Regions from separate parts of the Xenorhabdus sp. PB62.4 genome, predicted to be linked through region 1. Evidence: predicted binding sites of a transcription regulator. Region 1 holds the regulator's gene; each other region holds the start of a gene.
What was found. The regulator PurR, encoded in region 1, represses purine synthesis genes. The targets are predictions, from matches to a motif close to CANGCAAACGTTTGCNTG.
Positions count from the first base shown of each region.

Region 1 (11,122 bases):
TAGGTAACCCTAACAGCCAGTAAGCAATGAAAGTGATAAAGAAGATTGAACGTGTATCTTTATATCCACGCAATACGCCTGAGCCAATGACCTGAACGGCATCAGAAAGTTGATAAATCGCCGCAAACAACATCAAATGGGAGGCAAGAATGACAACTTCAGGATTGTCGTTATACATAAATGCAATGCGTTCGCGGAACAATACCGTGAACGTTGCCGTCATAACAGCAAGGATTAAGCCAACAACAAGACTGGTGTAAGCGGATATTTTCGCACCTTCAGTTGATTTTTGACCAAGGTTATGACCAACCCGAATAGTTGCAGCGATCCCCAATGACAGCGGGAACATAAACATCATAGAGCTGAAATTAAGCGATATCTGGTGTCCGGCAACCGCGACGACGCCAAGCGGAGAAACCAGCAATGAAACAACTGCAAAAAGTGTTACCTCAAAGAACATGGCCAGTGCAATAGGCAAGCCGAGCAGTGCAATTCGTTTTTGGGTATGCCATTTAGGGCCTGAAAAATGACTAAATGTTTGAATATCTTTTTGAGCAGGAGAATGCCTTACATATGCAAGCAACAGAAGGAACATAACCCAGTAAACCGTTGCTGTTGCAACACCACAACCAACACCGCCCAATGCTGGTGCACCAAATTTACCGTAAATGAAAATATAATTGACGGGAATATTAACCAGTAAGCCGGCAATACCTATAACCATTGCAGGTTTGGTTTTCGACAACCCCTCACATTGGCCGCGTAATACTTGATAAAATAAATAACCTGGCGCACCCCACATAATGGCATGGATAAAATCTGTGGCTTTTTGCGCCAATACAGGATCAACGTTATGTTGTGCTTCTATAATAAAACGGCTGTTATACAATACCGCGATAATTAAGATAGAAAGGAAAGCTGCAAGCCAGAATCCTTGTTGGATCTGAGAAGCAACATTTTTTCTGTGACCAGAGCCATTCATGTGTGCCACGATTGGTGTTAGGGCAAGCAATAGACCTTGACCAAACAGGATAGTTGGCAGCCAAATTGATGTACCAACGGCAACTGCTGACATCTCAACAGCCCCGGCTTTACCTGCCATGACTGTATCGACAAAACCCATTGCAGTTTGTGAAAATTGGGCGATGATTACGGGAATTCCCAAAGCGAGCAAACTACGCGCTTCATTTAAATACTTCTGCACGTACTACACCTTTTTTGATTAAAAATTAAGTAGAAAAACAAAGAATATTTCTGCGAGCAAACGATGTTAGTGGAAAATGTATCGCTTATAAGCTTTCCTATTGTATAGGACTCATTTTATTAAGCCAATCATTGCACGATGTTTGTACTCAATAAAGTAAAGTAAACTATATTCAACTAAAACTACACTCAACCAAACTAGTGTTTAAAAGTGGTGAGTGGGTTAAACTAACTTTTGCAATGTAAAATGATTAAAGAGGTTCCCATGTTTACAGGTATCGTTCAGGGAAAAGCGCCGATAGTTGCCATTGATGAAAAAATGCACTTTCGGACCCATGTTGTTAAATTTCCGGCTGAATTATTACCCGGAATTGAAACGGGAGCTTCTGTTTCCCATAACGGCTGTTGTTTAACTGTAACCAAGATCGATGGCGATTTAATTAGCTTTGATTTAATGAAAGAAACCCTGCGTTTGACCAACCTTGGTGAACTTAACGTCGGTGGTTTAGTCAATCTGGAGAGGGCGGCTAAATTTGGCGATGAAATTGGCGGGCATTTGATGTCTGGTCATGTTATTACGACAGCAGAAATTGCCAAGATCTTCACTTCAGAAAATAATCATGAAATTTGGTTTCGGATCCACGATAAACAATTGATGAAATATATCCTGCATAAAGGTTTTATCGGCATCGATGGAATTAGTCTGACAATAGGGGACGTTGTGAATAACCGTTTCTGTGTCCACTTGATCCCAGAAACTTTGGAGCGCACGACACTAGGTAAAAAACGCCTTGGTCAAAAGGTCAACATTGAGATTGATCCACAAACTCAAGCGATTGTGGATACCGTTGAACGAGTGATGGCACAGAAAGAACAGGAAAGATTGTTGTCACAACCTGAAGAATAATAAATATTATCAAGTTATGGTAAATGTTTTTGTGGCAACGCCCTGAATTGAACATGAAAGCTACAGAAATTACATTTCTGTAGCTTCTCGAACCCGAGCGATGAAGTAAATTTTTATCTGGGTACTCTCAATCCTTTTTCAATACCTTGCGGACTAAATACGATTTGCCAGAGTTGAATATCCCTCGCACGAAATGCACCTGCACAGGCATTCAAGTAATAGCTGAACATCCGTTTGAAACGCGGACTGTAGTTATGTTCTATTTCGTGCCAGCTTGCAGTAAAGCGCTTATACCATTCCATAAGCGTCAGGTCATAATCTGCGCCAAAATTGTGCCAATCTTCCATGACAAATTTTCCATTAGTCGCTTTGGCTATTTTTGAAATTGATGGTAAGCAACCGTTGGGGAAGATATATTTGGTGATCCAGGCATCGGTGCCGGATTTATTGATATTAGAACCAATAGAATGGAGAAGAAACAGACCATCGGGTCTCAGGTTCTGTTTCACTATCTGGAAATAATTGTCATAATTTTTGGGGCCAACGTGCTCAAACATGCCAACGGAAACAATGCGATCAAACTGAAGGTTAAGGTTTCGATAATCTTCAAGGATAATTTTTACATCTAGATCCTTGCAGCGTTCCTGAGCATATTTTTGTTGCTCAGCTGAAATTGTGACTCCAGTAACAGATACCCCATAATTTTCTGCGGCATAGGCAGCCAAACCACCCCATCCACAACCGATATCTAATAAAGTCATGCCTGGAGCTAGTTGTAGTTTCTCACAAATAAGACGGAGTTTATTGGATTGGGCTTCTTCCAGGGTATTGGCATCTTTCCAGTAACCACAGGAGTATTGCATATAAGGATCAAGAATTCGGGTAAACAAATCATTACCTAAATTATAGTGTTCCTTACCGACAATCCAGGCTCGTTTTGGAGATTGTAAATTAAATATACGAGAGATAATTATCTGCAAAATATCTTTAGTATTTTTGGGGATACGACGATCCAAACCGGCCTGTAATATTTTATGAAAGAAAATATCAAGGCGATCACATTCCCACCAGCCATCCATATAACTTTCACCCAGTCCTAAAGAGCCTTCTTTCAATACTCGCTTATAAAAATCAGGATTTTTAATGCGTATATCGAAGGGGCGTTTGCCATTGATATCAATATCAGCTTCTTGAAGCAATTCATGGGCGATTCTATGCCAAGAATCCGTTATTGTTTTTTTATCTTCAACGAAAGATGAACTCATATACTCTCCAACATTTGTGTGATGGAATTTTGAGGTATCGTTTTGTAGCTGACTTTTATTATATTAAAGCCATAATGGATTGTTAGAAATAATATAGATATTAAACTAAAAAATTGCCTATCTGCCTTGAAATTTAAGAAGAGCGTCAATGCCCTGCAAAACCTCAAATTCCGAGTTTTTAGAATGAAGAATAGGTATGAGTATATGAGTGAAATGATATTTAAACAATCATCTAAAGGTCACATAATGCTGTAACCTTTAGATAATAATGTTCTTAATTATTATTTTTTTGAGAAATTGTTTAATTTATGTTTAGTGGTTTTCTTCCACATTTTTCTTTTGTAGCCAATAACCTATTGCCATTGGAACAACAGTAAGAGCCATAACTGTTGTTGTAGATAAGAGAGGATATTTCATAAAGATAGAAACAAATGAGCTTGCAACAAAACAAAGACCCAATTGAAGAGCATTTTGTAATGCAGCAGCTTTACCGCTGTTCTTAGGGTAGACCGAAAGCGCTTTTGCCACGGCAATAGGGTAGGAGGCTCCATTCATTGCGGCCATAAAGCAAAAAGGAGCAAGAATAGCCATAAATGAAGGTTCACTTAATATGGAAATTAAATAAATAATGATCATGCTTACAGCATAACCCACCAATAGGAACGGGAATACGGTTTCGCTTTTCACTTTTTCCAGCAAGATACGGCAACCATAACCGCCAATCATAAATGCCAGGGTTTGGGGAATATAACTTAGGCCAATATTGGTAGGATCATAACCCATATTATTCAAAATTATGGGCGATCCAGTCAGCCAGGCAAAAAAACCAGCACTGCAAGAAGCATAAATCAATACGTTTCCACTAAAAACAGGGGATTTTAGTAACGTAAGGAAAGAAACTGTCTTCTTATCCGTGGTTACTTCAATGTTATTGAGCTTATTGGTCAGGCAAAGTGTTGGCATTAACAGTAAGAGAGTTACTATCATTAAAACAAAGAAAATGATCCTCCAACCATCATGGATCAATAACCATGCGCCTAATAAAGGAGCGAGGGCGGGAGAAAGAGCAACCAGAGGCATGATCATGGCAAAAACGCGTTTGGCGTGCTCTGTATCATATCTATCGACGACCAGAGCCTGCCAGGAAACCGCAGCAGAACAGACGCCAACTGCTTGAATAAATCTCAGTACCAGTAATTGAGTGGCATCCGTTATCCAAAGCATACCTAAACAGCTAATGGAAAACAGAGATAGTCCGATAATAAGAACAGGTTTTCTGCCTAAGCGATCAGATAATTGTCCCCATAAAAGTTGTGCAAAGGCAAAGCCGGCAAGAAAAATGCTAAGACTCGCACTAATGGCGTTTTCTGATGTACCTAATTCTGCTTTCATTGCATCAAAAGCAGGCAGATACATATCGATAGCCAAATAGCCGAGCATACTCAGGCCGGCGAGATAAAACATGAATGAAATTGAGTTTTTATTTGTTGCCATAATATTAATAAATGGTGTTAATAAGTAATGTTAATAAATAGTATTAATAACTTGACGTGGTAGTTGATAAGGAGATACCCGGCTTATTTTATATGGCATGATTTTTACTTGTGAAACGGTAATATTTGCACCATGTTGTGAAAAAATTTGAAAGGAATATATATGTGGTCTGAATACTCTCTGGAGGTTATTGATGCTGTTGCCAGAACAGGAAGTTTTAGCGCTGCCGCATCAGAACTTCATCGTGTACCTTCCGCTGTCAGCTATACGGTAAAACAACTTGAAGAATGGCTGGCAGTACCTTTATTTGAACGTCGTCACCGTGATGTGGATTTAACTGAGGCTGGAGTTATTTTTGTCAAGGAGGCTAGATCTGTTATCAAAAAAATGAATCACACCCGACACCAGTGCCAGCAAGTGGCTAATGGATGGCGGGGACAATTCAGTATTGCGGTTGATCAAGTTGTAAAGCCGGAGCGGACACTTCAGTTGATTTTGGATTTTTACCGCCATTTTCCAGATATTGAATTGTTTATCTATCCTGAAGTTTTTAATGGGGTATGGGATGCTCTTGTCGATGAGAGAGTAGATGTTGCCATTGGGGCGACACGTGCCTCTCCTGTCGGTGAGCGATATAGCTTTAGGGATATGGGATTCATGCCCTGGTTGTGTGTCGCCAGCCCTGCACATGAACTGGCTGCAATATCGGGAAAACTGAACGATGATCAAATTCGGCTTTATTCCAGTTTGTGTCTTGAAGATACTTCGCGCAACTTACCTAAACGCGATACATGGGCCTTGGATAACCAACGGCGATTAGTTGTGCCTGATTGGGATGCCGGATTGAGTTGCCTGATGGATGGGTTGTGTGTCGGGATGGTGCCCAAGCATCGTGCACTGCCGTTGATCCGTAAAGGAAAGCTGGTTGCACTGGAACTTGAACAACCACTGCCTGATAGCCCATGTTGCTTAACATGGTCAGAAGAATGCCATTCACCAGCATTAAGTTGGTTACTTAATTATCTTGGAGATAGTGAAACACTTAATGCTGAGTGGTTGCAGGAAAATTAACTATTAACGGCGATAATCGATAAAAGGTCCATCCGCCACGGAGCGACGCTCAACGAGACGCGGATGGACTTCAATAGTTTGTGCATCTTCACGCTTATTAACGATCCTATCCAATAGCATTGAGAAGGCCATTTGCCCCAGACGTTCTTTGGGCTGGTGGATGGTTGTTAATGCTGGTGTAAAATAGCGGGCATTACGAATATTGTCATAACCGATGATAGAAATGTCTTGCGGAACGCGTAATCCCAATTCATCGGCTGCGCAAATTGCACCCATTGCCATAACATCACCACCGCAAAAAACAGCAGTTGGGCGATGCTTTTGATTCAGGATTTTACACATGGCCTGATAACCAGATTCAGGTTCAAAATCACCTTGTACAATCCACTCGTCCCGAATAGTAATATTGGCTTCTCTCAGTGCCTTGAGAAAACCTTGATGACGTCCGCCTCCGGTATTTCTTGCCAATGGCCCCGGAATAGATGCAATATCACGATGGCCGCGTTCAATAAGGTAACGACCTGCCAAGTAACCACCATGAAAAGCGTTGTCAATAATTGCATCAGTAAAATCCCCTCTGGATTCTCCCCAATCCATAACTACCATGGGAATATTACGATAGTCTTCCAACATACCTAAAAGTTGTTCAGGATATTCTGAACACATTACCAGCAAACCATCTACGCGTTTTTGCGCTAACATTGCGAGATAAGCTTTCTGCTTATCAAGATTGTTATGAGAATTACACAAAATCAGTGTGTAGCCTTTGCCATAGCAGCTATTTTCAACAGATTCTATGATTTCAGCAAAATAAGGGGCTTCACTTGATGTTGCCAGCAATCCAATGGATTTGGTGTGGTTAACTTTCAAGCTGCGAGCAACGGCGCTGGGAGAATAATTCAGCTCCTTAATCGCAGCCCAAACTGTAGCCTTTGTATCTTCGGCGACGAAGCGGGTTTTATTGATAACATGGGATACGGTTGTGGTCGAAACACCAGCGCGTTTAGCCACATCTTTAATCGTTGCCATGATAAAAAGGACTCCTGACCTTATGGTCTAAATTTATATACCCTTCATTTTTCAGGCTGCCACATGGTTGATTGCTCTAACTTGTGTCACTTTGCAACCTGAAAGCTATTGGATATAGATATTTGTTAAGCGTTTGCCAATATATTTATATATAGAGTGATGGTTGGCAATAATTTAGCGATGAACCTTGAATTTTGTCTGATCTAGCTCAAAAGTGAAAGTAATAATCGATGTTATAAAGAGTATGGTTCAAGGATTACAGTATAGTTTTTTAAATAATGCAATAAATAACCATCTAAAGCTTATGGTATTGAGATATCTTAATTTTCACATTGAGGATAGTCTATGGATACAGATCTGAAGTTGGGATTATTGGCTGCCAGCAGTGCATTAATCATGATTGTTTTTCTGGGAAGCCTTTGCCTTATCTGATCGAGTTCGAGAAAAAGAATTGAGGTATAACATTACTTGTTCCAAGGGTAGGTGCACCTGTTCATAATGTGGTGAACAGGTGCACTTGCCCTTGTTATTTCAAACAGGGACGAGAATTAATCTTATTAAGCCAGATTTTCTTCAACAAATTTCCAGTTGACTAAAGCCCAGAAGTGCTCCAGGTATTGAGGACGCGCATTGCGGTAATCGATGTAATATGCGTGTTCCCAAACGTCAACTGTCAGTACTGGCTTATCTTCGCCTGTCAGTGGAGTTGCTGCGTTAGAAGTATTAACGATAGCGAGGCTGCCGTCAGTTTTCTTGACCAGCCATGTCCAGCCAGAACCAAAGTTTTTCAGGGCGGCGTCAGTGAACTGCTGTTTGAACTCAGCAAAAGAGCCGAAAGCACTATTGATAGCATCTGCTACTTTTCCGGTTGGTTCGCCACCACCATTTGGTGACAGACTATGCCAGTAGAAAGTATGGTTCCAGACTTGCGCTGCGTTATTGAAGATGCCGCCTTCAGATGTTTTGATGATTTCTTCCAGTGATTTTCCGGCAAACTCGGTCTCTTTAATCAGATTATTCAAGTTTACAACATAAGCGTTGTGATGTTTGCCGTAATGATATTCCAGAGTTTCTGCAGAAATGTGTGGTTCCAGGGCATCTTTGGCATAAGGTAATGCTGGTAATTCAAAAGACATTGCATGCTCCTTTTTAATATCGGTTTTTTGGCTCTGTAAACCATGACTTAGATACTGAATCATGGGCAGAGCAAATTTAAGCTTATTATCATGTTGCTGTTTTGATAATTATCTTAACAACTTTTTTGCTAAATAACAGGAGAAAAGATGCTACTTAGCTGCGAACTGGCGTAGAACTGAACTATAACATGAACTTAATACGGCTAATTAGGATAAAATACCTGATGAATACTTGTTGTAAATCATGGCAAAAATTTGCCACGGAAAGTTCGCGGTAGAAAAATCAGAGTAGAAAGTGGTATTCTGAATCAAACTTTTCTGATGCTGATGAATAGCACTTGCAGTTTAAGGAAGCAAAAATGACGACTATGAATACGAACACTAACACAGTTACTAATACAACAACTGAAGAAACTATTGAAAAAATTAAACGCCAAATTAGTGAGAACCCAATCCTGCTGTACATGAAAGGTTCTCCTAAATTGCCAAGCTGTGGTTTCTCTGCACAGGCAGTTCAGGCATTATCTGCCTGCGGTGAGCGTTTTGCTTATGTGGATATTCTGCAAAACCCAGATATTCGTGCTGAATTGCCTAAATATGCGCATTGGCCAACGTTTCCTCAGTTGTGGGTTGATGGTGAACTGGTTGGCGGTTGTGACATTCTTGTTGAGATGTACCAGCGCGGTGAATTACAGGCTTTAATCAAAGAAACTGCTGACAAATACCGTGAACAAGAATAAATAAGTGAATAATTCATCGGAATGATAAATTATTCCTGTAGCCCCATTCCCATAATAGGGGTGGGGCTTAATGTATCAGAATTAATATATTATAATTAATGTATTAGGGTTCGTTGTCAGCAGTATCTGCGGAAGGTAATGGCCAGCCACCAAGTCGTTTCCAACGGTTGACGAGTTCACAGAAAAGCAGGGCAGTTCGATCGGTATCATAAAGCGCGCTGTGTGCTTGATTACTGTCAAATGGTATTTCCGCAGTGATGCAAGCTTTAGCAAGGATCGTCTGACCAAGAACCAACCCACTGAGAGCCGCAGTATCAAATGTCGCGAATGGGTGAAATGGATTGCGCTTTAACCCGGAACGCTCTGCGGCTGCCATAACAAAATTATGATCAAAATTGGCGTTATGGGCGACCATGATTGCACGGTTGCAATTAGTGTTTTTCATACCCTTGCGGATCATTTTGAAAATAGCATGCAATGCAGTGTATTCGCTGACTGCCCCTCTTAAGGGATTTGTGGGGTCAATGCCTGTGAATGCCAGAGCGGCAGGATCAAGGTTAGCACCTTCAAAAGGGTCAATATGGAAATGCAGTGCATCAGCGGGCATCAGCCAGCCTTCCTCATCCATTTTTAAAGTGATTGCAGCAATTTCAAGTAAAGCATCTGTACGCGCATTAAAACCACCGGTTTCGACATCAATGACAACCGGATAGTAGCCGCGAAAGCGCCCGCTTAGCATGTTTTGATCGTTTTTATTAGACATCTGATTTTTAGTTCTTAACTTCAGGATTCTGTTTTTAAATCTGGAATAGGACGTATTATGACAAAATTTGCTATGTCTTGCAGAAGTAATATTTATCCAATGGAAAGGATCTACTTAATAGATTTCAAAATGCAGAGTGCTTATGAAAAAAGGAATCATTGAGAGTATAGTGAACTATGTGGCTGGAATGAGAGCAGCCAACAAGGCTGCAACTCAAAACTTATCGGTTAATTAGTTTCCTAATGCACTACTCGCGCTTGTGTTTTCAATAAGCTCGATCTTATAGCCATCGGGATCTTCAACAAAAGCAATAACAGTTGTTCCGCCTTTGACAGGCCCTGCTTCGCGGATTACATTCCCGCCAGCGAGTTTAATACGCTCACAGGTCGCCGCAACGTCATCAACACCTAACGCAATGTGCCCAAATGCAGTTCCCATTTCGTAGCTTTCAACTCCCCAATTATAGGTTAGCTCAATAACTGCGCCTTGGCTCTCGTCAGTATAACCAACAAATGCAAGGGAATATTTGTACTCTGGATTTTCACTAGTGCGAAGTAAACGCATGCCCATTACTTGAGTATAGAAATCAATCGAGCGCTGCATGTCGCCAACACGGATCATAGTATGGAGTAAACGCATGATTACCTCTTGATATTTATGGTTTTAGGGTGCCATATCGCCAGCACCCGGCGGCTATTAATAATATCTTATTTAGTTCGTTTTTTCCTTTCTTTTAATAAATTGCATTCTTTCCAGTTTCTTTGCAGCTAACTTTCTTTGCTTGTCAATGTATGCTGCCAGATCATTTACATGAACGATTAGCGGTGACTTCTGGCTGTTATTTAACTTATATGTGGGAATAGCTTTCCTTCATTGGCTTTACGTTCAGCAGTTCCGGGGCTCATTTTGAGGTATCTTTCTGCTATGTTTGATAACGGAATTTGCCCAGATTCATTATCTTGCCATTCGTTGATGTTAACCACAAAAACGACAGCCTTGGTCAAAGCGATGATGCAGATGGAGAACAGAAAGCAGCCGTATTCAGAGGTGATGTATAAAATACCGGCATATTAGATTTATCTTAATACAAATTCGCACAGTGAGTTATTATAGTGTCGTCGCTTTTGACGTAACCTAGAGGGAGTAAACATGTTGAAAGTAATTGCAGAAGATTTTATTCAGATTGACGCTGTAGATATTGTACTTCCGCTTTATCGTGAGTTAATTGAAGCAACCAAACGTGAACCCCTGTGTATTGCTTACGACCTATATGTTGATCAAAAAGATGCAGGTCATTTTATCTTTATAGAAGAATGGCCTGACCGAGTAGCTTTAGATGCCCATTGTGCGAGTGAGCATTTTCAGCGTCTTGTCCCCATGATTAATAAATACAAGCGGAAAGAGCCTATTTTCATATTCATGGACAGTGCGTTAACTAAAACATAAACATCATATCATAAGCAATTTATGGGAATTGCACGGATAATTTTATTTATTCGCCATCACATCCCGTG
Region 1 is NZ_NKHR01000028.1:25,677-36,798, forward strand. It holds gene Xenpb_RS16795 (MATE family efflux transporter) at 1-1,204, opposite strand, end outside; gene Xenpb_RS16800 (riboflavin synthase subunit alpha) at 1,469-2,110, shown strand; gene cfa (cyclopropane fatty acyl phospholipid synthase) at 2,224-3,375, opposite strand; gene punC (purine nucleoside transporter PunC) at 3,688-4,869, opposite strand; gene punR (DNA-binding transcriptional activator PunR) at 5,032-5,940, shown strand; gene purR (HTH-type transcriptional repressor PurR) at 5,944-6,969, opposite strand; gene sodB (superoxide dismutase [Fe]) at 7,527-8,105, opposite strand; gene Xenpb_RS16830 (Grx4 family monothiol glutaredoxin) at 8,465-8,845, shown strand; gene rnt (ribonuclease T) at 8,949-9,608, opposite strand; gene gloA (lactoylglutathione lyase) at 9,840-10,247, opposite strand; gene Xenpb_RS20535 (pyocin activator PrtN family protein) at 10,320-10,469, opposite strand; gene Xenpb_RS16850 (putative quinol monooxygenase) at 10,758-11,054, shown strand.

Region 2 (9,702 bases), on a different contig from region 1:
TCTACCGCTGCATAGTAGGTTTTCAGATCTTTCTGGTTCTGGGCATAGCTGTCTCCCAACATACTGATAGCCGAGATGCCCATGCCAAGTAAATCGCATTCTCCCTGCGTAGTGTAGCCCTGAAAATTACGGTGCAAAACACCTTCTCGCTGGGCAATCGCCAATTCATCATCAGGGCGGGCAAAGTGATCCATGCCAATAAATTGATACCCGTTATTTGTCAGGGTTGAAATCGTTTCCTGCAAGATATCCAGCTTTTGAGTCGCAGTCGGTAAGTCCTGTTCCTTGATCTTACGCTGCGCCGCAAATAAATTTGGCAAATGTGCGTAGTTGAATACACTCAGGCGATCAGGCGACAACGCCAACACGCGCTGCAATGTGAAAGCAAAGCTCTCTGGAGTTTGCTTCGGCAAGCCGTAAATCAAATCAATGCTGGTGGATGTAAAACCGATTTCACGGGCTCGACTGATCAGTTCAAAAATAAATTCTTCATCCTGCTCGCGATTCACCAAACGCTGTACGTCTTTATTAAAATCCTGCACCCCCATGCTAAGGCGGTTAAAACCTTCATGGTGCAGATGGTCAATCACATCAAGCTCAATTTCTCGCGGATCAATTTCAATGGAAAGCTCAGCATCGGGCAGAAAATGGAAATGGCTACGCAATATCGACATCAATCGGCTGATCTGCGCCTTATCCAGATAAGTCGGCGTACCTCCGCCCCAGTGCATCTGGCTGACTTTCCGCTGGGTAAATAATTCAGCCCGTGACGTAATCTCTTTTTCCAGTACATTCAGATAGTCATCTGCTTTTTGCTTTTGGCGAGTGACCAGCTTATTGCAGCCGCAGAAATAACACAGCTTATGGCAGAATGGGATATGAATATAGAGAGAAAGCGGTCGATTAGGATAACGGGCAGCAGCCTGAAAAAAAGCAGAATCATCGTACTGCTGGTTAAACTCCAGGGCTGTTGGATATGAAGTATAACGAGGCCCTGAATAGTTGTATTTCTGGATCAAAGGCAGATCCCAAACAATGGCTTGCTCTGACATGCTTATTCCTTCCGCTGTTTTCGCCCATCAAAGCACAACTTTTTCATGGAGTTGAAATGTCGGGCCATGATGATATTGCGCAACCGACGTTTACGTCGCGATAGCTGCCATAGTTTACCCAATAACCACAATAAATAACATACTAACAATGTGGTTATTAATACTGTGGTTATCAGAATAAACCCGCCTTTTATGATCACAATCAATTGATGGAGGGATTATTTACCCTTCAACAACTGCATGATATCTTCCTGCCGTTCCTCTTCGCTGTCGTCTTTCTCCAGATTGATACCCAGTTCTTCCATTAACGTATCAATGCGGTCGAGTATGTTGTCAACATAGGCATTGTCTTCCTGAGACAGTTTTTCACCCTGCTCAAGACGTGCCAACAAGTCATCCAAACGCTCATCATTTTCCAACATTTCCAGCTCTTCCTGCGGTGACAGGCGTGGCTTCTGTTTCTCCACAACCGGTTTAACTACGGGTTTCACCGTGGTTGCTTTTTCACCGACGACCAGAGGGACGGGAACTTTACTGCCGATACGCGGATCTTTTTCCTGCTTACCGCCTGAACGTTTTTTATCTCTGTCGTTACCGTTACTCCGGCTGCCAGTAGGGTTACCGCGACGCTTTTTCTCGCGTTTACGTTCACGCCCTTCAGCATTCAGCTCTGCACGGCTTTTCTTTTTCTGCTTGCCAGCGGAAGGTTTCGCTGGTGATTTTTTCTTTAACGGGCTCATAGCTTGTGACTCAACTCGCTTTTATCAAGATATTTTCGGCGGAATCTAACAGAAACTACCTATAACATCCAATGTCATTCACTTATCGTTTAAAGTTCAGCTAATATTCTAGGAGGTTTTAACTCAAATATTATGGTCATTAATCACCATGCGTTTTTTTGATACTTCTTCTTACCGCATGCCATTGTATCTTTGGGTCACTGGTTATGCTGTTTTATGGGTAATCGTAACTTATACTCTCGATCCCACCGTTCCTTATGACGCTGTAGAAGCATTAAACTGGGGTATAAATGGGGAATGGGGTTCTCCAAAAAACCCGTGGCTAGTCGGTGCCATAATGCTCCCGACTATCCATATCAGCAATATCTCTCTCAGCTTTTATTGGTATTTCACCCACTTTGTTGCCATTGCCATTGGTATGCTTGGTGTCTGGCAGCTCGCTTTTCGACTAACAGGAAAAATTGTACTGGCATGGCTTGCCATGTTAACGCTGAACCTGTCAGGTATCATCAATTTCGATATCATTCCTTATAATGATAATTACCTTTTGGTCATGCTCTGGCCGTGGTCTCTGCTGTTTTTCCTGCGCGCGATTGACGAGCATCCCAAATGGTGGCTGGCATTTGCGCTCACCACCGGGCTGGCAACGATGGGGAAATATTCTTCACTTGCCATCGTCGGTTCTGTCTTTTTGCTCTCCCTGTTCATACCCAAAGTGCGCCGCAACTATCGGGAACCGCTGTTTTATCTCGCCCTTGTGCTGTGGTTCGCGCTGGTGTTACCGAACGCCTGGTGGCTGCTGCATAACGACTTTGCCGCATTTAAATGGGTAGATTCCCAAATTCAGAAAGGATTCAATTTACATACCACTCGCGCAATGTTCTCTGTGTTCTATCCATTGATCATTGTCAGTGTGATTATTTACCTGTTGGGTGGCCGGATTGGCTGGCCCAAACAGCAGTCTAATGCGCTGGTTAATATCGTTATCCTGCTGCCTTTGCTGATTATTTATGGCTGGTTCTCCTTCAATCAGGGCGGGCGCATGACTGAGTGGGTACAGCCTTTTATGGTTGTTGCCCCCGCCTTGTTGGTGGGATCAATAACGGTATATCCCCGCAAATCTCTGCAAGGTACGTTACGGGGATTGGCCGTGTTCGGTGTGTTAGTTTTGATTGGCTATGCCAGTGTAATGATGGCGAATGTCCGTAATGCCGGGCAAAAATTTGTGGGGATAAAAACGTTTACCAGCCAACTTGATCAACGTTGGAATGAGCTGTACCCAACACCTTTGCGCTATGTTGGCGGAGAATATCTGCATGAATGGCTAACGTTCTATAGTCACTACCACCCAAAAACGATACAGCCCTGGGAATTAAATAAGGGTGCTCCGCCAAATATCTATAACCGCCATATCAAAGAGAACGATATCGTAGAACAGGGGGCATTATTGGTAGGAGAACGAGGCAAGAGCTGTGAAGAAGAAGATTTCCAACATACTCTTCAGGAATGGCCTGCCTTGACGATTAGCCATAAAGAAGAGTTCTCTTTTCAGGCCCAACCTAGCGCTGAAACACAAACGGTCTGTATTGGTTTTGTCGCACCGAAAAATATTCAATAACCATCCAACAAAAACAGCCTGACAATATTCATGTCAGGCTCGAGCCTGTCGATAAAACGTATTCGTCTGGCCTGACCAAAAAGCATAACAAGCCCCCCTCCCTTGAGAAGATGCCAATAATAAACATCAAGAGTAACAGTGTATACATTAAATAAAGTGTTACAGGCGATGTTAGACAGTGTTTTCAGCAGGTAATGATGCTTGTTGTTTAACACAAAAGGTTAATACAAATGAACCTAACAAAATAAAAGTTGGTTTTTTCATATTCATATTTTTTATCCTATATAAATATCATCAAGCATACTTTGCTAACTAGGTAAATAGAATTCAACGAAAAACTCTTATTTAAGAAGATAAAAACAGAAATTAAACTTATAAAGCAAACTTTCAAAAAACAAATAATATAAATAAAGCTTGTCATTAAATATCGTTGCACATTCATTTAAAGTTCATTTAACACATTTTAAAGAAGCCAGTGTAATATCATTAAGTGAAGAAATTTTTCACACAGAAAATTATCTAAAACCATTAAACCCCATTTATTAAAAATAACTTCCATAGAAAGAAAACTCATTAAAAAAATTATCAAAATGAACATTAGAGCTACAACAAAATAATACAACATTACCTTATGTACTTATTAGGGATGATAAAAGTGGAAGTGATACCAATGGCGGCCTTGGCAGCAACGGAAGTGGCAATGGAACAGGAAATGGAAAGGCAGTGGAAACGGATATGGGAAAAATACCAAAAATCACGATACATCTTATAGAGAGAAACAAAAATGAAACTAAATAAAATAGTTATAGCTGCATCTATACTAAGTTTTCCTTTTTTATCAATACATGCTAAGTCTGAAAGTGATCCCGTTATAAAAACAAAAATGACAAAAGTAACTGATTGTGATCGATTAAATGGAAGACCTGGTCAAAATGGCAAAAACGGAATCCCTAATAGCGATTGCCCCAATGGAGGCAACGGTGGGAATGGAAAACTTCCAGGGCAATCAGGTGGTAACGGTGGTAATGGCGCAGCAGGTGGTAATGGCGGTAATGGCGGTAACGGTGCAAAAGGAGGCGGTAAAGGCGGAGATGGTGGTAATGGTGGTAGTGATGGCGGTAATGGTGGTAAAGGCGGAGATGGTGGAGATGGTGACTCTTGAAGTGAGGGCTGAAGCACTATGAACAATCTAAAATTATTATTTTTTTATTCTAATATCATTAGCTACTTCAGAAGCGTCAGCTTCAACAGCGTCACTAGTGAAACATATTTCCCATAATAATGACTATCTCCTCGTTTCAAATGATAGCAAAGACGGTAATGGAGGAGAAGGTGGTAACGGTGGGCATGATGGACACCGTGGTAAGGATGGATAATTGTATTTTAAATAGAAATCCCGTATTAATGACGGGATTTCATCTCAATCGTGTTTAGTGTGCATCCACAAACACCATTTTCAAGACAAACAGTAGCGTCACAACAATGACGCACGGGCTAATCTCACGCCATTTACCTGTCCCTAACTTCATGGCGCAGTAGGCGATAAAACCCAATGCGATGCCTTCAGTAATAGAGAAACTAAATGGCATCATCACGGCGGTAATAAATGCAGGTACGGATTCAGTCAGGTCATTCCATTTAACCCGTGTCAGGCTGGAAGTCATCAAAACACCGACATAAACCAACGCTCCCGCTGTGGCATAGGCAGGCACCATACTCGCTAATGGAGAGATAAACATCACCAGCAGGAATAAGATACCGACAACAATCGCTGTCAGGCCGGTACGACCACCAACAGAAACCCCAGAGGAGCTTTCAATATAGGCTGTCACCGAGGAAGTTCCAATGTAAGAACCCGCTACCGAACTGATACTGTCCACATATAAGGCTTGTTTCATGCGCGGGAATTTGCCGCTGCTGTCCGCAATGCCTGCTTTATCCGTCACACCAATCAGTGTGCCGGAAGAGTCAAACAGGTTAACCAACATAAACGAGAAGATAACGCCCGCTAAAGCGATATCTAAAGCCCCTTTCACATCGACGTTACCCACCACGCTCATCACACTGGGTGGCAGGTCAAAAATTCCATGATATTCGACATGCCCCATCATAAAGCCGATGCCGGTTGTCACGACAATAGAAACCAGCACCGCGGCATGAAAATTACGTGCCGCTAAAATGGCGATGATGAAAAAGCCCAATGTCCCCAACAGGACGTTATGGGAAGCAAAATTGCCAATGGAAACGATCGTGTCGGGATTTGGCACGATAATGCCCGCATTTTTCAGCCCCATCATTGCAATAAAAAGGCCAATCCCACTGGTAATTCCCACTCGCAGGCTTAATGGAATATTGGCGATCATCCAGTAACGCACACGGAAGATAGTTAAAATCAACAATCCCACTGCACCCCAGAAAATCGCGCCCATTGCAACCTGCCATGAAATCCCCATCGCGCCAACCACGACAAAGGCAAAAAATGCGTTCAGCCCCATCGCGGGAGCAACAGCAACGGGTAAGTTCGCCATCAACCCCATCATAATGCTGCCAACTGCGGCAATTAAGCAGGTAGTGACGAATACCGCCTTAATATCCATCCCGGCCACGGCCAAAATTTGTGGGTTCACAAAGACGATATAAACCATGGTCAAGAAAGTCGTCAGCCCGGCGATCATTTCAGTACGAACTGTCGTGCCATGTTCCTCTAATTTAAACACTCGCTGAAGCAAGCCCTGACGATTCGCAGAGCCAGAAGTTATTGTGCTCATGTAATGTTGTTTCCCAAAAAAACGAAGTTTTCGACTTATCCTACAGGAAACATATATAAATCGTTACCCTGAAACGAGGAAAAAAGAAAACGTTTGCGGCATGACTAATCAACAAGTTAAGTAACATTATGATTCTTGAGGAGATTAATTAGATGGCGATATTTTATTCGTTATGATTTTTCTTTAACTTATCCCAAAAGAAAACAATACAATGCGTTAGAGCCTACCCAAGTAGGCCCTTATGTATTTAAAGTTTGATGAAACAGATTATTAATCTTTGTCAGATACTGAGTTTTCAGAAGAAACTTTGGATGGCAGAGAAGCAAGAATATCATTGAAGATATCTTTCCATTCATCTTCTCCGATATCCATTAAGCCGAAGAAACGTAGGACAAAAGCGCCCTCTGTCGCTAAAAAGGCTAAACGTGCCTGACGGCCTTCTTCAGTCGTCGTATCCAAACCCGCAAGGCGTTCGCGATACCAAATTTGGGTTGATTTGAGATGCTCAGGCGTTTGTTGTAACGCTGCCAGTAATCCAGCGGCTTTTGCCGTCGAGGCTTCATCAGATCGCATAGTCGCCTCAATGTGTGCATGCACTGCGGTTAACGGTTGAGGATGATCGCCTGCCATTTCATGGAATTGTTCATCATAACTCGCTCCCCAACGCTCAAACATCGCATCAATAAGATTATCCTTTGTACTAAAACTGTATTGCACCCCACCTTTAGTAATACCGACGGCCTTTGCCAGTGCATCAATGGTAAGAGCCGCAGCGCCGTGTGTTGTAACAATTTGCTCTGCTGCATCCAACAAAGCTTCTCGATCAATTTTCTTGCGTCGTCCCATTCCTCCCCCTTTTAATTAAATACGTATGTATTTATAATGACCGACAACAATTTCGTCAAGGTTTGGCAGGTTATTGTCCTCGAATCACGTTGGTGAGTTTATGAGATCAAATATTCGCTGGCTCGTGCTAGCCATCATTTCCAGTGCGCTTTTCCTCGTTGTTATTGATATGACCGTTCTCTATACGGCCTTACCACGGCTGACACATGACTTACGTGCTTCTGCCTCTGAGAAGTTGTGGATCATGAATGCCTATACCTTAACGATTGCTGGCCTGCTTCCCGCGATGGGAGCATTGAGTGATCGTTTTGGAGCTAAAAAACTCTTTACCAGCGGGTTAGCGATTTTCGGCCTCGCATCGCTGATGGCCGCATTTTCCCCTAATCCGGATACGCTGATTGCAGCCCGTGTCGTGCTTGCCTTTGGCGCTGCCATGATGATGCCGGCGACACTCGCGATAGTCCGCCAGGCATTTGAAGATCCCAACGAACGGGCACTTGCCATCGGCATTTGGTCTGCCGTCGCTTCCGGTGGCGCGGCACTTGGCCCTGTCATCGGCGGGTTGCTGCTCGAATATTATTGGTGGGGATCCGTCTTTCTTATCAATGTTCCGATCGTTCTCATCGCACTTGGTTTCGCTCTGGTTGTCATTGCAAAAAGCCGGCGCAATCCAGAGCATACTTTCGACTTACTTGCTTCCGTGCAAATCATGATCGGCTTAGTTAGCATTACCTATGCCATCAAGGAAATCAGTAAACCAGCCCCGTCACTGGCAACTGCGTTAGCCGTCGGCGCTATCGGGCTTATTTTTACTACTATTTTTATTCGCCGGCAGCTAAATTCATCCACTCCCATGATCGACTTCAAGCTTTTCAGCAATCGTGCTTTTACTGCGGGAGTCATCGCAGCCTTTGTTTCCACGGCGGCATTGGTTGGTACGGAGCTTGCGGTCAGCCAGCGTTTTCAACTCGCTATGGGATTTTCTCCCCTGCAAGCAGGGCTATTTATTTTACCTATTCCTATCGCTTCTTTTATTGCTGGCCCCCTGGCAGGGCTTGCTATACCAAAATGGGGTTCCGGGCGAATCATGTGGCTTTCTCTCGCCCTCGCCGGGCTTGGTTCCTTTGGCTATATCATCAGTTTACAGTCTGGTATGTTCGTGCAAATTGTTGCATTTAGCGTGATTGGATTTGGTATCGGCGCCGCAATGACAGCCGCTTCTACCTCCATCATGCTCAATGCGCCAGAAGACAACGCGGGCACCGCCGCCTCTATTGAAGAAGTCGCCTACGAATTAGGAAGCTTACTCGGAATCGCTGTTCTCGGCAGCCTGATGGTGGCAGTTTATTCTGCATCGTTCACCTTTCCGGCTGATATGGGACTCTCGGATCTCGCACGAAACAGCATTGATGAAGCCATTATCGCCGCAGAAGGGTTACAAGGAGACGCAGCTTCATCGCTGCTCCATGCAGCAAAACAGGCTTTCAATCACTCATTTCTGTCAGTGCTGATTGCTGCGGGAACATTAATGTTATTGACTGCTGCGGTAATTGCGATGCCCAGAAGAAATAAACGCCATTAATAAGTTGGTCAATTAGCAACCATAAGAGGTACGTGTAAGGCGGCTCACAATAACTGCAAGTGAAGCTTATATCTCTGAGCTGGACGATTGGATCAGTCTGTTATGGGTGGCCGTTTGAGATTGACCCTCACAGGTCGCTCTTACGGGTTTCCCGTGGCTACGTTGTTCCCGGCGCTTTGCACATTAAAATTACTCTCAACGCATAGCCGGGTAGGGAACTACTGGTGAGACAGCAGTTTTCTTCGTACTGATTACGACTTATTGGCTGAAACAATCACAGGAACAGCCTTGTGTCGCACCACAAATTTATGTACAGGGTTGTCCTTCTTACTACAGGTACGAGCCACCATGCTCTGTACCTCTTATTTATTTCTAATCATTTTATGCCAAGCCAAAAAGCAGTGTAATTCTCTGAGATGCTGACAGTAATACTCTGTATTTAACATAAAGAATATCAGTAAGAAATCAAAAGCAATAATGCCTAAAGAAATATTACTGTAATCCAGCATACCCACAATAAATTTCAGACCCACCAATAACGCAAAAATAGCGATAAAAAGATAACGAGCCAAAGCTAATATCTTAAAACCCAATGTCACTCCGCGATGTGTCAGCAAGATGGGTAAAGAAGCAAAGACAATTGCGGCTCCGACTACTAAAAATAAGATAGGCAGATCATCTCTGTTATCAAAGTTAGAAAACAACATAAATGTTGCCATAACATAAGCTTTCGTCAATAAAATAGTCATTAATAATGTCATCAATAACGCTTTTTTTGGAATACCGAAATCCAACAGATGCTGATATTTATTCACTCTTTTTTCTGCCAGTAAAGTAAGATCTTTTTTCTCCACACGTTGGTTAAGCTCATAACTGATTTTGAGTGTGTTATTGAGATTTGTGTTTAACACACTATATTGCCAGAATAACGTGAATATATTTTTCTTTTTAGTCGCAGTATTTTCTTCAATAACATCAGAACCATTCTCTATCTGTTCCCGCAAGATATGGTTTGTCGTTTTAAACCACAAAATTTCAGTCATAGCCTGAGAGAAAGCCATACTGTTAATGATCACACGATTCGAAAAAAAATTGA
Region 2 is NZ_NKHR01000009.1:23,596-33,297, forward strand. It holds gene hemN (oxygen-independent coproporphyrinogen III oxidase) at 1-1,052, opposite strand, end outside; gene yihI (Der GTPase-activating protein YihI) at 1,271-1,792, opposite strand; gene Xenpb_RS09805 (glycosyltransferase family 39 protein) at 1,941-3,410, shown strand; gene Xenpb_RS09810 (hypothetical protein) at 4,294-4,572, shown strand; gene Xenpb_RS09815 (NCS2 family permease) at 4,841-6,178, opposite strand; gene Xenpb_RS09820 (TetR/AcrR family transcriptional regulator) at 6,449-7,024, opposite strand; gene Xenpb_RS09825 (MFS transporter) at 7,125-8,606, shown strand; gene Xenpb_RS09830 (hypothetical protein) at 8,969-9,702, opposite strand, start outside.
Region 2: Xenpb_RS09815 (NCS2 family permease) is a predicted target of PurR. The motif match lies at 6,261-6,278, and genes of this name have one in related genera.

Region 3 (11,122 bases), on a different contig from region 1:
CGTTTTGGCGGCGCATTGATGGCGGTTGAAATTGCAGAGAAACTGATGCAGGAGCAATTTTACTGATGTCTGATACAGAGCTGGCTCAGTCTGTGCCAGAAGCAAAGAAAGTGAAAATTGCACTGGGGATTGAATATGACGGCAGCCGATATTATGGTTGGCAGCGCCAGCAAGAAGTGAAAAGCGTACAGGCGTGTTTGGAAAAAGCCCTGTCGAAAGTCGCGAATGAGCCTATTTCAGTTTTTTGTGCTGGCAGAACGGATGCGGGAGTACACGCAACCGGGCAGGTAGTGCACTTTGAAACTTCGGCGCAACGTAAAGAGGCAGCATGGACAATGGGGGTAAATACCCATTTACCGCCGGATATTGCCGTTCGTTGGGTCAAAATGGTAGATGATGAATTTCATGCCCGTTTCAGTGCAACCGCTCGCCGTTACCGCTATGTGATTTTTAATCATCGCTATCGTCCGGCAGTTTTGGCACAGGGCGTCACGCATTTTCACTATCCATTGGATGAGAAAAAAATGCATGAAGCGGCACAGAGCCTATTGGGAGAGAATGACTTTACGTCTTTCAGGGCGGTGCAGTGCCAGTCCAATTCACCGTGGCGCAATATGATACATATTAACGTCAGCCGGTATGGACATTATATTGTTGTGGATATCAAGGCGAATGCTTTTGTTCATCACATGGTGCGCAATATCGTTGGTAGCTTACTGGAAATTGGCTGTGGTAATCAGGACATCGGCTGGATGGCTGAACTATTAGCACTGAAAGACAGAACCAAAGCGGCGGCAACAGCCAAGGCAGAAGGGCTATATCTGGTTGCTGTGGATTACCCTGAACACTTTGGTTTACCTGAACCAATTATGGGGCCACTGTTTCTGGGAAATGATTGAGTTTCTGGCTAACGATTTAATCTGACATTTTCGAATAGCGACAGGGATGTTCGTGCATGACGAGGAATATTATGGAGTTTTTAACTCATTTTGTTGATTTTGCGAAATTTATTGTCGATTTTATTTTACACATTGATGCTCATTTAGCTGAGTTGGTCGCCAGCTATGGGGATTGGGTGTATGGCATCTTATTCCTGATTATATTTTGCGAAACAGGGCTGGTGGTTACGCCATTTTTACCGGGAGATTCTCTGCTATTTGTTGCGGGTGCGATCTCGGCATTAGATTCGAATAATCTTAATGTACATATTATGGTGGCCTTGATGATTACGGCCGCGATTATTGGTGATGCTATAAACTATACGATTGGTCGAATTTTTGGTGAAAAATTATTTACCAATCCGAATTCAAAAATTTTCCGTCGCAGTTATTTAGATAAAACTCATGAGTTTTATGAAAAACACGGGGGAAAAGCAATAATTTTGGCTCGGTTTGTGCCAATTATTAGAACGTTTGCACCGTTTGTTGCTGGAATGGGGAAAATGTCTTATCGCCATTTTGCGGCTTATAATGTCATCGGTGCATTTATCTGGGTGCTATTATTCACGTATGCAGGTTATTTATTCGGCGATATGCCAATTGTACAGCAGAACCTGAAACTATTGATTGTTGCAATTATCTTTATTTCTATTCTGCCGGGCGTCATAGAAATTTGGCGTCATCGCCGCGCTGCATCAAAAAAAGCGGCTGAGAGTAAATAGATAACCGTTAACAGGTTTGAGCAGTTTTTTATCCACACTGCAATAGCATTGTGGTTTAATGGCACGTAAAACAAAAGCTGGCATCTACCCGATAGATCTCAAGTCACTGCTAATAAAGCCGTGGCTTGAAAGATGAAGGTATAAGCTAAATTCAGACGGAAAGGTTCATTAATGAGCTGGATTGAAAAGATTCTAAATAAAAGCAAAATAATGCAAACTCGCAAGGCAAACATACCTGAAGGAGTTTGGACAAAATGCGATAGTTGTAGTCAGGTACTGTATCGTGCTGAATTAGAGCGTAATCTCGAAGTGTGTCCGAAATGTGACCACCATATGCGTATTTCAGCCCGTCAGAGACTGACCTCATTTTTGGATGAAGGCACCGGCACGGAATTAGGTAGTGAGTTGGAACCTAAAGATATTCTGAAGTTCCGCGATACCAAAAAGTACAAAGATCGTTTAGTTGCAGCCCAAAAGCAGACTCAGGAAAAAGACGCACTGATCGTCATGAAAGGCGCGTTGCACGAGATGCCTGTTGTAGCAGGTGCATTTGAATTTAACTTCATGGGCGGTTCAATGGGCTCTGTCGTCGGTGCGCGTTTTGTTCGTGCCGTTGAGCAGGCTTTGGAAGATAATTGCCCGTTCATCTGTTTTGCTTCCAGTGGCGGGGCACGTATGCAGGAAGCCCTGATGTCACTGATGCAGATGGCAAAAACCAGTGCTGCACTGGCAAAAATGCAAGACAGGGGTCTGCCATATATCTGTGTGCTGACTAACCCGACAATGGGTGGTGTAACCGCAAGTATGGGGATGTTGGGTGATATCAATATCGCTGAACCTAAAGCTTTGATTGGTTTTGCCGGCCCTCGTGTCATAGAGCAGACAGTGCGTGAAAAACTGCCGGAAGGTTTTCAGCGCAGTGAATTCTTACTGGAGAAAGGCGCAATTGACATGATCGTGCGTCGCCCAGAGATGCGCGAGAAAATTGCCAGCCTGATTGCAATGTTGACTCACCAACCGCACCCGGGCACAAAAGCGAAGCCAGCAGAAGAAATTGTTGTGGAACAATCTGCTGATGTTGAAGCTGATATAAACATCAACACTAATAAAGAAGATGTCTGATACTTTGCAAACTCCTCAAGCCACGTCGCCATTGATGACGTGGCTTTCCTATTTGGAAAACCTGCATACTAAAGCCATTGATATGGGGCTTGAGCGCGTGGGAAAACTCGGCGGTCAATTAGGCCTGTTGAAGCCCGCGCCAAAAGTGATCACGGTGTCAGGTACGAATGGCAAGGGAACTACTTGCCATGCCCTTGAATCTATTTTTCTGGCCGCGGGCCTCAGGGTTGGCGTATACAGTTCCCCGCATTTAGTACGCTATACCGAAAGGGTACGTATTCAGGGTAAGGAAGCGACAGAACAGGACTTCTGCCGTGTATTTGCGGATATTGAAACCCGGCGTGGCGATATCTCATTAACTTATTTTGAATATGGTACGTTGGCAGCGTTACAGCTTTTTAAAGAAGCCGATCTTGATGTTGTGATTCTGGAAGTTGGGCTGGGTGGACGTCTGGATGCCACCAACATTGTGGATGCAGATGTTGCGGCAATCACCAGTATTGCATTGGATCATACGGATTGGTTGGGTTCTGATCGCGAGCACATTGGTCGTGAAAAAGCCGGAATTTTCCGTCGCGGGCATTTTGCTGTGGTGGGCGAACCCGATATACCACATGCGATTGCCGAAGTTGCAGATGAATTAGGGGCTAAGCTCTTTTGTCGAGGCGTGGACTGGAATTTCACTCAGGATACAAATAGCTGGGCTTGGCTAACCGATGGGCAGCAGTTCAGTGAATTGCCCTTACCCAATTTGCCACTGGCAAATGCTGCGACCGCGATGGGGGTGATCCACTGTTTATTGCAGCAGGACGATAAAATCAGCCGGGCAATTGATGAGCGGTCAATCCATGCGGGATTGAGAAAAGCTCAATTACCGGGACGTTTCCAAATCGTCAGGGAAAATCCGCTGGTTATTCTGGATGTGGCACATAACCCTCATGCTGCGGGTTATCTGGTTCAGAAATTGGCAGAACTGCCCCGCGCACCAGACAGCAAAATTCGTGGTGTGATTGGCATGCTGAAAGACAAAGATATTGCGGGCACACTGGCTTGCCTTTCCCGGCAAATTGATGAATGGTATTGCGCATCACTGCATGAACTACGGGGTGCAGAGGCTGAAATATTGGCAGGGCAGCTTGCCTGTGCCCGGGCATTTGCAGAAGTTGAACCGGCATGGCAGCAGGCAATGGAAGATGCGTCAGAGCAGGATATCATTGTAGTTTGTGGTTCTTTCCACACCGTGGCGCATGTCATGGAGGCACTTGAGGAGGGGAAGGAACGTGGCAAGTAAATTTCAAAATCGCTTAGTTGGAACGCTTGTTCTTGTAGCATTGGGCGTGGTTGTGCTGCCCATTATCTTTGACGGCGATAAGAAATATAACGAAGACCAGTTTGCTTCTATTCCATTAGTGCCAAAACCGGGTGATGAAGAAGATATTGACTCAATCCCGCCATTGACGCAAAACATGCCATCCACACCACCGGAAGGTGCGGCGGAAGCGATGCAGACACAAGCACAGCAGCAATCAGATTCAGAAACCGAAATACTGCCTGAGCTATCGCCTTCTGAACCAGCTCAGATAACAGCGCCGCCTGCTGCTACCACAAAAGAGCCGAAGGCAGTGGTTAAACCTGAACCTCCTCCTCAACCGAAAGTGGAAACTAAACCACAAACTAAACCACAAACTCAGCCTGACACTCGTTCTGAAAACAAGCCAGAAGCTAAATCGAAGCCAGCAGAACAGGCTCCGCAAGCAGCCGCATATGTTGTTCAGCTTGGCGCATTGAAAAATGCCGATAAAGTAGGCGAAATAGTGGCTAAACTGCGTCTTTCGGGGCATCAGGTATACACCATTCCTCCTTCTCCGGTGCAGGGGCAATTGACACGGATTTATGTCGGCCCTAACGCTTCCCGACAAAAATTGGAATCCATTTTGTCCGAACTGAGAGAAATAACAGGGTTAGAAGGGCAAATTAAAAACTATAAGCCATAAACGGACAGTCACTTCACGGGAATCAAAATGTCCCGTGAAGGTATAAAAAATTATTTTCAGTAGAGTGATAAATCTACTACGCAAACGTTTTCGTTTTCTGTTAGAATGCGCCCGACCTGAACGTCGGGAGCCTATTTTTGGATTAAAATATGGTCTGGATTGATTATACGATTATTGCCATTATTGGTTTCTCGGCACTGGTTAGCCTGATCCGAGGGTTTGTTCGTGAGGCACTCTCCCTGATAACTTGGGGCTGTGCTTTCTTTGTTGCGAGCCACTTCTATACTTATCTGGCGGCGTATTTTACCCGTCTTGAAGATGAGCTGGTGCGTAATGGCGTAGCGATTGCTATCTTATTTATTGCAACACTGATTGTTGGCGCAGTAGTGAACTATGTTATTGGTTCATTGGTTCAGCGAACTGGCCTGTCAGGTACTGATCGGGTTCTGGGGATCTGTTTTGGGGCATTGCGCGGGGTATTGATTGTATCTGCCATTCTGTTTGTTGCAGATTCTTTCACGCCACTGCCTAAAAGTCAGGACTGGCAACAGTCACAATTGATCCCACAGTTCAGTCAAATCATCAGGTGGTTTTTTGACTACCTGCAAAATGCGTCGAGTTTCCTGCCGGAGAGATAATCCTCTCCGCTTGGCTGATGAGGAAAGACTACATGTGCGGTATTGTCGGTATCGTCGGTTTTACACCGGTTAACCAGTCGATTTATGATGCCTTGACGGTGCTTCAGCACCGTGGACAAGATGCAGCAGGCATTGCGACTATTGATAGTAACAATGAATTCCGTTTACGTAAGGCCAATGGTTTGGTCAAGGATGTGTTTGAAACACGACACATGTTACGTTTGCAGGGAACGATTGGGATCGGACATGTCCGTTACCCAACAGCAGGAAGTTCCAGTGCTTCTGAAGCACAACCTTTTTATGTGAACTCTCCTTTTGGTATCACGTTGGCGCATAACGGCAACCTGACAAACGCACATAAATTGAAAAAGATGTTGTTTGAAAATGCCCGCCGTCATGTCAACACTACCTCAGATTCTGAAATCCTGCTAAATATCTTTGCCAATGAATTAACGCAATTCCCGAATTTCCCATTAGAGCCTGACAACATTTTTGCCGCCGTTGCGGAAATGCACAGGAAAGTTCGCGGTGCTTATGCTTGTGTTGCCATGATTATCGGGCATGGATTAGTGGCTTTCCGTGATCCGCATGGTATTCGTCCTCTGGTGTTGGGGAAACGTACACTGGAAGATGGCCGCAATGAATATATGGTGGCATCAGAAAGCGTGGCACTGGATACCTTGGGCTTTGAATTCCTGCGTGATGTGGCTTCCGGCGAAGCGATTTATATCACCGAAAACGGGCAATTATTCACTCGCCAGTGTGCTGAAAATCCGTCACTGACACCCTGCTTGTTTGAGTTTGTTTATCTTGCCCGCCCTGATTCCTTTATTGATAAGATTTCGGTATATAACGCACGGTTACGGATGGGCAAGAAGTTAGGCGAAAAAATTTCCCGTGAATGGGAAGACTTGCATATTGACGTGGTGATTCCGGTTCCGGAAACGTCTTGTGACGTTGCGCTGGAAATTGCTCACATTTTAAATAAACCCTATCGTCAGGGATTTGTTAAAAATCGTTATGTCGGGCGTACTTTTATTATGCCCGGTCAGAATGAACGTCGTAAATCAGTTCGTCGGAAACTCAATGCTAACCGCGCTGAATTCCGTGGTAAAAATGTCTTGCTGGTGGACGATTCCATCGTGCGCGGGACAACTTCAGAGCAGATTGTTGAATTGGCACGTGAAGCGGGAGCCAAGAAAGTTTATTTTGCTTCGGCGGCGCCAGAAGTTCGTTTCCCGAACGTTTATGGTATTGACATGCCGAATGCCAATGAGCTGATTGCCCACGGGCGAGAAGTGGATGAAATTCGCCAGCTCATTGGTGCTGATGCCCTGATATATCAGGATCTCCAAGATCTTATTCAGGCGGTACGGGAAGAAAACCCAGATATTGAAAAATTCGAATGCTCTGTATTTGATGGTATCTATGTGACAAAAGACATTGATCAGACTTACCTCGATTATCTGGAAAATCTGCGTAAAGATGATGCCATGAAAGTGCTTGGGCAGAGCGAAATAGAGAATCTGGAAATATATAATGAAGGATAATATTGTTATTATCATCAGGTTATAGCCAGAACCTCAGAGGAAAAAATGAAAAAATTGATTGTCGGGCTGACCGGGGCAAGCGGTGCGGTTTATGGTGTCAGGTTACTGCAAGTTTTGCAGCCAGTAGAAGGCATTGAAACGCACTTGGTCATCAGCCAATCAGCCCGGCAGACATTAGCATTGGAAACGGATTATACCTTGCGCGATGTGCAGGCTTTGGCAGACGTGGTACATGATAATCGCGATATTGCTGCCTCCATTTCCTCAGGATCATTTAAAACATTGGGCATGGTGATTCTGCCATGCTCCATAAAAACCTTATCTGGTATTGTGCATAGCTATACCGAGGGCCTAATTACCCGTGCGGCAGATGTTGTTTTGAAAGAAGACCGCAAATTGGTGCTGGGAGTGAGGGAAACGCCTTTGCACTTAGGGCATTTGAGGCTAATGACTCAGGCGGCTGAAATCGGGGCGGTGATAATGCCACCTGTTCCTGCGTTTTATCACCGTCCTGAGCATATTCAGGATATCATTGACCAGACTGTTAACCGTGTACTTGATCAGTTTGATATTGACTTACCAGAAGATCTATTTAACCGTTGGCAGGGAGCTAAACCTGCGGGGAGCTATACCCAATAGATTTCAAGTTACACTGTCATCTGTCTTTAATATATCTTGCAAGGCTTCCTCCAGCCGGAAATAGCGAAAGCCAAATCCGGCTTCTTCCAAATTTTTCGGAATAGCTTGTTGCCCACCTAAAACTAATTCTGCTGCTTCCCCCATCATCGCTTTTAATACAAATGCAGGAATGCGAACGAAAGATGGACGGTGTAAAACTTTCGCCAATATGGCACTAAATTGTTCATTATGAATAGGGTAGGGTGATGTCATATTAAAGGGGCCGCTTAATTCAGGCGATACCAGCAGATAGTAAATACCATTAACCATATCATCAATATGTATCCACGGTATATATTGCTTGCCATTACCGATTGCTCCCCCTAAGCCCAGTCGGAACATTGGCAGCATTTTTTGCAGTGCTCCCCCTTTTTTGGCTAATACAATACCAGTGCGTAGCAGGCAAACACGGGTTTTTTCACTTTGAGCCTGTAAGGCAAGCTGTTCCCAACGTTCACAAAGTTGATGGGAAAATTCATCGTGAGGCGGATCATTTTCAGTCACAACGGATTGCCCCTGATTGCCATAATAGCCAATCGCTGAGCCGGAAATGAACACCGATGGAGGAGACTCACTGGCGTTGATCAATTTACTCAACCGTTCAGTAAGTTGCCATCGACTTTGACAAAGGATTGTTTTTTGCTTTGGCGTCCAGCGCTTATTTACAATAGGCTCGCCAGCAAGATTAATAACGGCATCAAAATCATTGAGATCACTCTGGTCATCCAGCGTTGTCCAACATTCAACGCGATCGGAAAACAGAGAATAGACCTTTTGTGGTGAACGGCTCAAAATAGTAATGGAGTGAGAAAGAGAAAGTAATAGGCAGGTCAAATGATGACCAATTAACCCTGTTCCCCCTGTAAGTAAGATACGCATAGCCACCCCCTGTGAGGAAATAGATAGTCGATTGTTGACTATAGCAAGGGATGGCTTACATGGCAGCGAAATATGCTGTTATCTGTTACCAATATCAAATTTTATGGTGAAAAATTTTGCCAATAACTAAATTATTTGCATGAGTTACATTTAAGCATCATTATAAGCAGTTATTGTCGCAGGGCGCTGTTTAATCTTATCGAGCCATTTTTCAACAGCAGGATAATCTTGCAAATTAATTTTTTGAGACTCATGGCATTTAGCCCATGGATAAGTGGCAATATCCGCAATGCTGTATTCGTTCCCACCCAGATAGTCTGTTTTTTCCAGTTGGGTATTGAGCACTTTGTATAAACGTTGTGACTCTTCCACGTAGCGTTTAATGGCATAAGGAACAACTTCAGGAGCATAGCGATTGAAATGGTGATTTTGCCCTAACATCGGGCCAAAACCGGCCACTTGCCAGAACAGCCATTGCAATTGTTCAGTGCGTTCGCGTAAATCTTTGCTTAACAACTGACCTGTTTTGTTTGCTAAATAAAGTAAAATGGCACCTGATTCGAAGAGGGAGATAGGTTCACCCCCATCGACAGGTTGATGGTCAACAATAGCCGGAATTTTATTATTGGGTGCAATGGCAAGGAATTCAGGCTTGAATTGTTCGCCAGTACTGATATTGATGGGATGAATAGTGTAAGGTAAGCCGACTTCTTCAAGAAATAGAGTGATTTTATAGCCATTAGGGGTTGGAGCATAATACAGATCTATCATATAACCTCCAGTAATAATAACTTTCAAATAAGTATAGTGGCGTTACACTAACATTATTTATCTGTGACATGTTACACATTTCTTATATCCGTGTTGTGGATTTATGTTAACCAACTATGGTAACCCTTATCCGTTTTAGTCCCCCCTTAATCGGGACATCACAGCAAAAAACTGGCATACAAATCATTTACTAAAGGTTCTTCGGATGGCGCAAGAAAAATCAGTAGGTATTGAATGGATTGACATTGTCAATGAAGACAATGAAGTGATTGCGCAGGCGACTCGTCATCAGATGAGAGCGCAAAACTTGAGGCATCGTGCTACCTATATCGTTGTACATAATGGTATGGGCAAAATTTTGGTTCAGCATCGTACAGAGACGAAAGATTTTTATCCGGGAAAATTGGATGCAACGGCAGGTGGTGTTGTTATAACAGGAGAAAATTTGCTCGATTCTGCCCGTCGAGAAGCGGAAGAAGAGCTAGGGATTGCGGGTGTTCCATTTGCTGAACATGGTATTTTTTACTATGAAGAAGATATCTGTCGTATATGGGGCGGCTTGTTCAGTTGCGTCAGCCACGGGCCGTTTGCACTACAGGAAGAAGAAGTCACGGCTGTTTATTGGCTAACACCGGAAGAAATCACGGCTCGTTGTGATGAGTTCACACCAGATTCACTGAAAGCGCTTTCCTTATGGTTAGCGCGCAATAATCAGATGGAATATTGATGCTGTAATCATTTTTCTTATATTGTTTAGTCCTGATATACGTTGACACTGATTTTACTCATAACGCCTGATGATGGACTTCATCGGGCTTTTTATTTTTAAGTGCGCCGGGCATGGTGCGTAGCGCTGTGACAGGTGCTATTGACTCACTGTGGTGGTGAATCAACGACTTGGAGGTGCGAGTCTTCTACACACCCGGCAAGGGTGTTCACTGCGAGGTGAAATCTGAAGGAAGCTGAAAGCAAAATGCTAGCTTGACGAGCAGGAAACGGCTTATATCGTCAAAGCCCAATACTTGCACAGAACGCTGTGACGTAGAGTCGACAGGCATAAGCAGGAAGGTCGCGCGAATTACCCCGGGAGATCTGCCATTCTGCCACAGTGCTACGGGCATCGAGAGGTGCCGGGATGGAATGACAGAAGTCAACCGAGGCCGTAGTAGAGCTATAAAACCGATAGCATGAAGGGCTGAACATGGTTAACCACAATTAGGACATGGATAATCAATACATCGACGACTCGTACTCTCCATGTATCATTTAACAGGTAAATTTACGTCCAATACAATTCACCATTATCTGAAACCTACACTATCCCGCCAGGGCACTCTTCAAAGACGAACCATAACCCGTTGTACAATTCTTCTTCTGTTTTTGGAAAAGCCGCCCGAAGGCGTGCCAACTGCTCATCAATTGTGCCTTCCAGAAACACTCCATGTTTAGCGAGTTTGATTTTGCCGTCTTTTAATAACCACTCAAGAAATTCAAAAAAATAGTCTTGTCTCTCGCCAAAAGAGAGGTAAGCCTTTTCGAAGTTTTCTGCCGTTATAGTTCCCCAAATAGTACTGGGGGAACTTCCTTCTAGCTCATCTCGGAAAAATGTATATGTCTTCTCATCAAACAGCATATTCAGCCCTCACCGAAATTTGATTTCCACAGGTTTTTTAACGTTACCCTGCAAATTGCCTATCTGTTCATCACGCAAAATTTCAATTGTCCAACGCGCCTGGGTTTTATCTACGCTGGTTGAAAATTGACGCAAGGTTATGACACTACCATCAACCAGCCTCGCGATATAACTATCCGTTTTACTTGGAACTCTGG
Region 3 is NZ_NKHR01000004.1:131,074-142,195, reverse strand. It holds gene Xenpb_RS05370 (aspartate-semialdehyde dehydrogenase) at 1-66, shown strand, start outside; gene truA (tRNA pseudouridine(38-40) synthase TruA) at 66-899, shown strand; gene Xenpb_RS05360 (DedA family protein) at 971-1,660, shown strand; gene accD (acetyl-CoA carboxylase, carboxyltransferase subunit beta) at 1,832-2,782, shown strand; gene folC (bifunctional tetrahydrofolate synthase/dihydrofolate synthase) at 2,775-4,073, shown strand; gene dedD (cell division protein DedD) at 4,063-4,776, shown strand; gene cvpA (colicin V production protein) at 4,926-5,414, shown strand; gene purF (amidophosphoribosyltransferase) at 5,447-6,964, shown strand; gene Xenpb_RS05330 (UbiX family flavin prenyltransferase) at 7,010-7,603, shown strand; gene Xenpb_RS05325 (TIGR01777 family oxidoreductase) at 7,607-8,521, opposite strand; gene Xenpb_RS05320 (glutathione binding-like protein) at 8,672-9,292, opposite strand; gene yfcD (NUDIX hydrolase YfcD) at 9,498-10,019, shown strand; gene Xenpb_RS05310 (hypothetical protein) at 10,228-10,413, opposite strand; gene Xenpb_RS05305 (DUF596 domain-containing protein) at 10,605-10,925, opposite strand; gene Xenpb_RS05300 (hemagglutinin) at 10,935-11,122, opposite strand, start outside.
Region 3: cvpA (colicin V production protein) is a predicted target of PurR. The motif match lies at 4,854-4,871, and genes of this name have one in related genera.